One region of the Brevibacillus sp. YAE8 genome, then DNA from elsewhere that is predicted to be linked to it. Evidence: riboswitches for the same ligand, from Rfam matches in the RefSeq annotation. Region 1 holds a riboswitch; the other holds the start of a gene.
What was found. Region 1 has a riboswitch for cobalamin ahead of nrdI (class Ib ribonucleoside-diphosphate reductase assembly flavoprotein NrdI). Riboswitches for the same ligand answer to the same signal wherever they lie in the genome.
Positions count from the first base shown of each region.

Region 2: linked by a shared signal. The riboswitch ahead of AC27IT_RS19875 (ABC transporter substrate-binding protein) and the one ahead of nrdI (class Ib ribonucleoside-diphosphate reductase assembly flavoprotein NrdI) in region 1 are both predicted to bind cobalamin.

Region 1 is NZ_BAAIYG010000001.1:379,453-384,388, reverse strand. Features, by position in the region: gene AC27IT_RS01190 (ACT domain-containing protein) at 1-197, shown strand, start outside; gene AC27IT_RS01185 (alpha/beta hydrolase) at 323-1,144, opposite strand; cobalamin riboswitch at 1,319-1,515, shown strand; gene nrdI (class Ib ribonucleoside-diphosphate reductase assembly flavoprotein NrdI) at 1,669-2,028, shown strand; gene nrdE (class 1b ribonucleoside-diphosphate reductase subunit alpha) at 2,015-4,099, shown strand; gene nrdF (class 1b ribonucleoside-diphosphate reductase subunit beta) at 4,164-4,936, shown strand, end outside.
Region 2 is NZ_BAAIYG010000020.1:52,799-57,734, reverse strand. Features, by position in the region: gene AC27IT_RS19880 (M24 family metallopeptidase) at 1-591, shown strand, start outside; cobalamin riboswitch at 607-813, shown strand; gene AC27IT_RS19875 (ABC transporter substrate-binding protein) at 1,104-2,138, shown strand; gene AC27IT_RS19870 (FecCD family ABC transporter permease) at 2,186-3,223, shown strand; gene AC27IT_RS19865 (heme ABC transporter ATP-binding protein) at 3,220-4,026, shown strand; gene AC27IT_RS19860 (methyltransferase domain-containing protein) at 4,023-4,936, shown strand, end outside.

The sequences.
Region 1 (4,936 bases):
ACTATCCGGGCGTCATTTACGACGTGTCCCGCAAGCTGGCTGACCACGAGATCAATATTTCCAAGATGAATGTGTCGCGTGAGCAAAAGGGGAAAAACGCCCTGTTGATTTGCGTCACCGACGAAGAGATTACGCCAACTGTCGTAGCTGCCATCGAGGAGCTGCCGCAGATCAACAAGGTGTTGTCTCTGCAATAGGCGAAAAGAGCAGTAGTGCATGCATGGCCGCTCATCGTTTTCGTATGAGCGGTTTTTTGCGTGTGCCGACTGCCTTGTTTGCTTGCTTGTGTGCATGGAGCGAGGCAAAGAAAAAACTGCCCTGACTAGCGGGCAGTTGGCTTGGAAGCAAAGCGAATGGCGTGACTGATGAGGACGTGCAGGACAGACGTGTGGTTTTCGTCCGGAAATTGGCGGAACGACGCTTCGATCTGCCCGTTGCCCATGGCGGACAACCGTTCAGCCATCGCTTGCGCCTTGACGTTGACGTGGAAGCGGCCGTCGTTTTCCAGCTCCCCGATGGCGAGCAGCGCTCTGACCCGCAAGTCGTCTGTGAGCAGGGACGGCAGGCGGCGCTCCTCTTCCAGCAGGACGCTTTCGTTCCAGTGGATCGACGGGCTGCCGGCGATGTAGCATTGGTACGCGTGTGGCCGGGTCAGCAAGGCATGCAGCACGAGCAAGCCGCCGAGCGAATGTCCGAAAATCGTTTGCCGCGTGCGGTCGACGGGCAAGTCCTTTTCGATCGCGGGCTTCACCGTGTCTTCGATGAAGCTGAGGAAGCCTTCTGCCCCGCCCATTTCCGGCCATTTGCCGCCGCGCGGATGAGCGGGCAGCTCGGATGCGGGAACGACATGGGTGAAGTCGTAGTAGCGCGATGGGTGGAACGGCGCTTCTGTCGGGTAGCCGATGCCGACGACGATGGCCGGATCGACGCCCGTTCTTTCCGGAACCCGGCATTGCAGGCGAATCGCTTCGGTCATGGTGCCAAACACCGAGTTGGCATCCAGCAAGTAAATGACCGGGAAGCCGGACGGCGGCAAAGCCACGTCGGGGATGCTGACGAAGATGTGGAACGTGCGGTCGTTGTATGTCATTTTTCTCGTTTGCGAACGCGGAATGGCTACTGCTTCATAAACCGTGCTTTCCATCAGGGGTCACTCTCCAATCGGCCGGTGGCGTCACCTTTTTTGTGCATGAAACCTATTATATGGACGCAAACCAGAGATTGGCAATAGAGAAATGAGAGAGATTATCAGTTGCCAAAATAGAGCATGCCGAGCTTGACTCCTACGATATATTGAGGTAAAGTAAGTTTTACCAACTACATATTGATGCGGACAGGTGTTTGCCACGCTATATTTGGTAGACTTAATAGGGAAGTCGGTGAAATTCCGACGCGGTCCCGCCACTGTGATGAGAGAGTTCCATTTGGTTTTTGCGCCACTGATTAGCTGATCGGGAAGGCACGAATGGAGCGATGACCCCGAGCCAGGAGACCTGCCTGACCGTCAGCACTGTGTAACCTACGGGAGATAGGGAAGTGTTCGAGCGCTCCATTCGTTTTTCGGCGGATGGATACGATGGGGATCATCATGCGCATTCGACATTTTGGCGTCGGATGCGCTTTTACTTTGGCTAAAAAAGTATAGAACAGCAGTAAAGGATGAGGGACATGTTAATCGCTTTTGATTCGAAAACAGGAAACGTGAGACGATTCGTAAGCAAGCTCGATCTGCCGCGCGTGGAGATTGATCCGGAGATGGTGATCGACGAGCCGTTCATTCTGGTCACGTACACGACGGGCTTTGGCCAGGTGCCGGAGAAGGTGGACCGTTTTCTGAAGCGGAATCATGTCTATTTGCGCGGGGTGTCGGCGAGCGGCAACCGCAACTGGGGAGCCAGCTTTGCCAAAAGCGCAGACACGATCGCCAGCCAATATGGCGTTCCGGTCATTTCCAAATTCGAACTGTCCGGTACCGGCCGTGACGTGGAACAATTTACGAGTGGGGTGGCAGCAATTGCGACACATTGAATTGAACAACCAACTGATGCAGCGAGGAAGCGACGGATTTTACCAACTGGAAAAGGACAGAGAGGCAGTCGCGGTCTTCATGGAAGAAGTACAGGCGAAGACGATGACCTTCAACAGCGTGAAAGAGCGCATGGACTATTTGATCGAAAATGACTTTTATGAAAATGTGTATGAAAGCTACACGGTTGAACAGGTCGATGAAGTGTTCCGCCTGGCGCATGACGCTGGTTTTCAATTCGCTTCGTACATGGCTATCTCCAAGTTTTACAAAGACTACGCCCTGAAAACAGACGACAAATCGATGTATTTGGAGCAGTACCCGGATCGGGTGGCGATTGTGGCGCTCTCGCTCGGGCGCGGAGACTTCGAACTGGCGAAGCGGCTGACCGTGTCGATGATGGACCAGCGACTCCAGCCGGCGACGCCGACGTTCCTCAATGCAGGGAAAAGCCGCCGCGGCGAAATGGTCTCCTGCTTCCTGCTGGAAATGGACGACTCCTTGAACTCGATCAACTACGTTCTCGGCACTTGCATGCAGCTTTCGAAAATCGGCGGCGGCGTGGCCGTCAACCTGTCCAAGCTGCGCGGGCGCGGAGAGCCGATCAAAGGCGTCGAGGGCGCAGCCAAGGGCGTCATGCCTGTACTCAAGCTGCTGGAGGACGCGTTTTCCTACGCCGATCAGATGGGGCAGCGCAAAGGCTCCGGGGCAGCCTACTACAACATCTTCGGCTGGGATATCAACGAGTTTCTCGATTGCAAAAAGATCAATGCCGATGAAAAGTCGCGGATCAAGACGCTGTCGATCGGCCTGATCGTGCCGAATGTGTTTTACAAGCTGGCAGAGGAAAACAAGCCGTTGACAGTGTTCGCTCCTTACTCCGTCTACAAGGAGTACGGCGCCCATCTGGATGATCTGGATCTCGACGAGATGTACGACGAGCTGGTGGCAAACGAGCGCGTCAAGAAAAAGGTAGTCATGAGCGCCCGCGAAATGCTCACCAAGATCGCGATGATCCAGATGGAGTCGGGCTACCCGTACATCATGAACAAGACGAACGCGAACAAAAATCACGCGCTGAAGGACATCGGCTCCGTGAAAATGTCCAACCTGTGCACGGAAATTTTCCAGCTCCAGGAGACGTCCACGATTACCAACTACGGCGAGCCGGACATCATCCGCCGCGACATTAGCTGCAATCTCGCTTCCTTGAACATCGTCAACGTGATGGAGCACAAAAAAGTGCGCGAATCCGTGCGCGAGGGCATCGAGGCGATCACCGCCGTGAGCGATGTGACCCGCGTGGAAAATGCGCCAGGCGTGCAAAAGGCCAACCGCGAGCTGCATTCCGTCGGGCTGGGTGCGATGAACCTGAACGGCTACCTGGCGAAAAACAAGATCGCCTACGAGAGCGAGGAAGCAAAAGACTTCGCCCGCACGTTCTTCATGATGATGAACTTCTACTCGCTGGAAATGAGCATGGAGATCGCCATGGCCAAAGGGGAAACCTTCATGGGCTTCGAGCAGTCGGAGTACGCCAAAGGCACGTATTTTGACAAATACCTCGCAAACGACTACCGTCCGCGCACGGAAAAAGGCAAGCAACTGTTCGCAGGCATGCACATTCCGACGCCGGAGGATTGGGCCGCGCTCAAGCAAAAGGTGCAGAAGAACGGACTGTATCACGCGTACCGTCTGGCGATTGCGCCGACGCAGAGCATTTCCTACATTCAGAATGCGACGTCGAGCGTGATGCCGGTTGTCGAGCACATCGAAACGAGAACGTACGCGAACTCGACGACCTACTACCCGATGCCGTATTTGTCGCAGGAAAACTATTTTTACTACAAATCTGCCTATGTGATCGACCAGTTCAAAGTGATCGATCTGATCGCCGAAATCCAGGAGCATGTGGACCAAGGCATTTCCACCGTGCTGCACGTCAACAGCAACATCTCGACCAGAGAGCTGGCGCGTTACTATATTTACGCCGCGAAAAAAGGCTTGAAGTCGCTCTACTACACGCGCACCAAGCATTTGACGGTAGAAGAGTGCATTAGCTGCGCCGTTTAAGCCGTTTACTGTGAGGAACCATCCGGCATGGAACAAAGTTTTTTCAGAGAAGAGGAACGCCCTAATGAAAGCTGTCAATTGGAACAGGCCAGACGACGATTTTACGATGACGTTTTGGAACCAGAACATCATGCAGTTCTGGACCGATGACGAGATTCCGCTCTCGGATGACAAAATGTCCTGGATGGAGCTCAGCGCTTCGGAACGGGACACGTACAAAAAAGTGCTCGGCGGACTGACTTTGCTCGACACCGTGCAAGGCGGCGTCGGGATGCCGAAAATCATGGAGCATGTGGACGGGCTGCAGCGCAAAGCCGTCCTGGCTTTCATGGGCATGATGGAGCAAATCCACGCCAAATCGTACAGCAGCATTTTCACGACGCTCGCGGCCACGGAGGAAATTGACGAAATTTTTGCCTGGGTGGAGCAGAGTCCGCATCTGCAAAAGAAAGCGGCGCTGATCGCAAAGCGCTACCAGGAGATCGAGACGCCAAAAGATTTGTACATGGCGATGGTCGCCTCCGTCTTTTTGGAAAGCTACCTGTTTTACAGCGGCTTTTTCTACCCGCTCTTTTTGGCCGGGCAGGGCAAGATGACGAGCAGCGGTGAAATCATCGACCTGATCGTCCGGGACGAGAGCATTCACGGCCTGTACGTCGGCGTGCTCGCGCAGGAAGTGTACCAGCGGCTCAGCGTCGTGGAGCAGGCGACGGTCAAAGAGGAGCTGTACGCGCTATTGCACGAGCTGCACCAAAACGAAGAGGAGTACACCGTCTCCTTGTACACAGAGATTGGCCTGGCGGACGAGGTGTTGGCCTACGTGCGCTACAACGCGAA
Region 2 (4,936 bases), on a different contig from region 1:
ACCGAAATGGAAATCGTCGCGGAGCTGGAATACCAGATGAAGCGTCTGGGAGCGGACGGCCCGTCTTTTTCCACGATGGTTTTGGCGGGGGAAAAATCGGCATTGCCGCACGGAACGCCTGGTTCGCGCAAAGTGCAGGAAGGCGATTTGCTCCTGTTTGACATCGGGGTAGCAGCGGACGGCTACGTTTCCGATATTACCCGTACGTTTGCTGTCGGCCAGATCAGCGAGCAACTGCGCGATATTTACGAAACGGTGCTGGCAGCGAACGAGGCGGCGATTGCCGAAGTTCGTCCAGGGGTGACGTTTGCCCATCTCGACCAGACCGCTCGCGACGTCATTGCCGCAAAAGGCTACGGCGATTACTTCATTCACCGTCTGGGGCACGGCCTCGGCATGGATGTGCACGAATATCCGTCCGTGCATGGGCAAAATCAGGAAACGCTGCGCCCAGGCATGGTGTTCACCATTGAACCAGGGGTGTACTTGCCGGGAGCAGGCGGCGTGCGCATCGAGGACGATGTGCTCGTAACCGAAACAGGCGTAGAAGTGTTGAGCAAGTTCCCGAAAAAACTGACGGTGATCGGATAAGGCTTCAAACTCACAATTTTATATGAATCTGATGGTGCTGCCCGGAATCGTTTGGTTCCGCCAGCTTAATAGGGAAGTCCGGTGAAAATCCGGCGCGGTCCCGCCACTGTAACGAGGAGTGTCCAGCAAAAAAGCCACTGTTTTTCGCGCGACGAAAAATGGGAAGGGCGCTGGGGATGATGATTCGTAAGCCAGGAGACCTGCCATGAGATGATTTACAATCGACCCACGAGGATGGGACAGATGTGGAAGCAGACTAGGAACAGGCGTCATTGGCAACGCCGAATCTATAGGCATGTCTACGTATGTCAAGCACCTCCCGATTGGAAACTGGGGGGTGCTTTTTTCTATGAACATCGCCGTGGCGGTCGAGGCTGTGAAAGGGGTGATGCATTTCCTGTGTTGCCAAACAAGCAGGCTCTCTGTATAGTAAAGGTGTAATTCGTAATCATTACGATTTACATAACGCTTCATTTTCATCATGCCAACAACAAAAGAAGAGGGGTTACCAGATGAGTACAATCCGTAAGAGAAAAAAAGCCTTCCACGGTTTCTGGATGGCAGCGCTGGCAGCGATTATGCTGCTTTTGTCCGCATGCAGCTCGGCAGCACCTGCTACGACCGAATCCACGGTGGCGAATGCTGGCTCGGAGCAAACGGCCCAGCCTGCTGCTGACAACAAGCCCGTCACGATTGTGACCAACGGGATCGAGATGACGTATCCGGAAGCGCCCAAACGCGCTGTGACGATGAACCAGCACGTAACCGAAGTCATGCTCGCGCTGGGGTTGGCTGACAAAATGGTCGGAACCGCGTACCTGGACGATCACATTTTGCCTGAGCTGAAAGCCGACTACGACAAGGTACCAGTCCTGTCTGACAAGTATCCGACCAAAGAGGTGCTTTTGGCCGCAAACCCTGACTTCGTTTACGCAGGCTGGAAAAGCGCATTTGGCGACAAAGGCGTCGGCTCGATGGAGGATCTGGAAAAAATGGGGATCAAATCGTACCTGCAAGAGTCCTCGAACAAGCCGGGTCCGACGATTGACGACGTGTTCGCCGATATTCGAAACATCGGCCGCATTTTCCGCGTAGAAGACAAGGCGAACGAACTGATTGGCAAAATGAAAGCGGAAATCGAGCAAACCACGAGCAAAATCGGCACGGTGGACAAGCCGCTGAACGTGTTCGTGTACGACAGCGGGGAAGATCAGCCGCTGACCGCTGCCAACAACTACATGACTTCTCTGATTAAAGCGGCAGGCGGCAAAAACGTGTTCGACGACATTCAAAAAGGCTGGGCGACCGTAAGCTGGGAAGAAGTCGTGAACCGCAAGCCAGACGTCATCGTCGTGGTCGACTACGGCGACAAGACGATCGAGCAAAAACAAAACTTCCTGTTGTCCAAAAAGGAACTGGCTGACGTGCCAGCGATCCAGAACAAACGTCTGATCGTGCTGCCATTGTCCGCAGCGTCCGAAGGGGTACGCGCACCGATCGCGCTGAAAATTCTCGCGGAAGGTCTGCACCCGGATACATTCAAATAAGAAACGGCTGCTTAGACAAGGAGGGAACGGCCCTGCACAAGATCAAGATGCCCTTCATCATCGTTGCCCTGCTGATCGGGCTTGTCGTCTCGATTACGTTTGCGGTGACACTCGGCTCGGTGGAAATCAAACCAGCGACGGTATGGAAAATTGCCTTGGCGAATCTCCCGCTGGTCAATCAATGGGTGGAAGTGGATTGGTCAAAAGGAGAACAGACCATTATCTGGGACATTCGGTTTCCCCGCGTCCTGCTGGGGGCTGTCGTCGGGGCCGGCCTGTCTGTTGTGGGGGTGGCGATCCAGTCTCTGGTTCGCAACTCCCTCGCAGATCCGTACATATTGGGAGTCTCCTCGGGCGCATCGGCCGGAGCGACGCTGGTCATTTTGTTCGGAGCATTCAGCATGTACGGACAATTCGCGCTTTCTTTCGGTGCTTTCACCGGATCGCTCGTCTCGATCCTGCTTATTTTTACCTTGTCCCGCATCGGCGGGCAAAACTCGACGGTGCGTCTGCTCATGGCCGGCATCGCGATTTCCGCCATCCTGTCTGCGATCACCAGCCTGATTATTTTTTCCGCGCCCAACGAGCACGGCATCCGCTCTGTCCTGTTCTGGATGAGCGGCAGTCTGGCCGGAGGGAAGTGGGAGTATTTGACCATACCGACGCTGATCGTCGTCATCTGTCTGATTGTCCTGTTGACGCAATACCGTTCGCTCAATGCGATGCTGATGGGCGAAGAAGCGGCGGGGACGCTGGGCGTCAATACGGTGCAATTTCGCAAGCTGCTGCTGGTCATTACCGCGCTTTTGACGGGCGTCATCGTCTCGATCAGCGGGTCTATCGGCTTTGTCGGCTTGATGATGCCGCATATCGTTCGCGTCATCGTCGGCTCGGACCATCGTCGCGTCCTGCCTGTCAGCGCCTTGTTCGGGGCCATTTTCCTGATCTGGGCGGACGTGATCGCCCGGCTTGCGTTTGCGCCGGAAGAGCTGCCGATCGGGATTATCACGGCGCTGTGCGGCGGTCCGTTCTTTATTTGGTTGATGATGCGCAGCTCATATTCTTTCGGAGGTAGCGGGCGATGAATCTGCATGTGGAGAACATTTCGGTCGAGCTGGAGAAAAAAACGATTTTGCGCGACGTTAGCCTGACGGTTCGCTCCGGCGAATTTGTGGGGCTGATCGGGCCGAATGGCAGCGGAAAGTCCACCTTGCTCAAAAGCATTTATCGGGCGCTCGAGCCGCGCAGCGGATTCATTTCCCTGGACGGGGCTGACGTGTATCAGCTTACCGCCCGGCAAAATGCGCAGCGCATGGCGGTCGTGCGCCAGGAGTCGTCGATCGAGTTTGACTTTACCGTCATGGAAATCGTCATGATGGGGCGCTCACCCCATAAAAGGCTGTTTCAAACCGATACCCCGGCGGACAGCCGCATCTGTGAAGAGGCGCTGGAGCGGGTCGGCATGCAGGCGTACGCCTCGCGCAGCTTTTTTTCCTTGTCTGGCGGAGAAAAGCAGCGCGTGCTGATTGCAAGAGCGCTGGTCCAGCAAGCCGAGTTTCTCGTATTGGACGAGCCGACCAACCATCTGGACGTCCGGTACCAGCTACAGGTGATGGATCTGGTCAAGACGCTCGGGATTACCGTGTTTTCCTCGCTGCATGATCTGAATATCGCCGCCATGTACTGCGATCGGCTGTACGTCATTCGCGACGGGGCGCTGGTTGCTTCCGGCACGCCGGAGGAAGTGTTTGAACCCGGGTTGATTCGCGACGTTTTCGGGGTAGAGACAGAGGTGGTCACCCATCCGATCACGGGGAAAAAACACGTTTATTTCTTTTCGGAAGCGGTCCGCGTCCAGCAATCGCGACAGGAGGTCAAAGCATTATGAGTGTGTACAGTTGCCAAGTATGCAAGTTCCGCTACGACGAATGGCTAGGCGATACAAAAAACGGCGTCCCACCAGGGGTGCCTTTTTCGCATTTGGCAGGCTCGGTCTGTACGACCTGTGGGATGCAAGGGGAAGGGCGGCATGTGCGCCTCCCGGAAGCCAAATTCGCGGGATTGGAAGCCACCTATTACGACCAGTTTGCCGGAAAAGCGGGCATCGCTTTTTACCGCGACTGGCTGCTGCAAGAAGCAGAGCAAGCCCCGGTGTCCGTGCTCGAGCTTGGCGTAGGCACAGGGCGCATTGCCATTGAGCTGGCGCGCTGCGGCTTGTCCGTCTGCGGCGTGGACAATAGCCCTGACATGCTGGAGATCGCGACAAAAAAGAAGCGGCGCATGCTCAAGGACAACGAGGAACTGCTTGAGCTGATCGAGCAAAATGTACAGGAGTTGCAGCTTGCTTCCCGCTTTACCCATGTGCTGCTGCCCGAAGGCATTTTTCAGCAGGCGACCTGTAGAGAGGAACAGCGGCAGTTGCTTTCGGTCGTTGCCCGGCATTTGACAGAAGGCGGAACAGTGGCGATTGACTTGCTCCTGCCGCCTGTGAACCGCAAATGGTCGCTCATGCAGCGCAAGTTTGTTTTTCCGGACCGGATGGTGTACCAAAAAGTCGAGGGAGAAACGCTCATTGCCGAGCAAAAGTTCCGCTATACGCTGACCTATGAGACGTTTTTGGAGCAGATGGAGCAGCCGCGCTACCGAGTGGAGCGCGAGCTGGCGCTGCTGTTGCCGGGAGAGCTGGAGTTGCTCCTGGAATCTTCGGGCTACAACGTCGTGCAAAGCAGGGAAAACGTCGTTTGCCACCACAGCCAGCCGCCAGAGCAGACGGAAGAGTACGAGCTGGATCGCTGGCA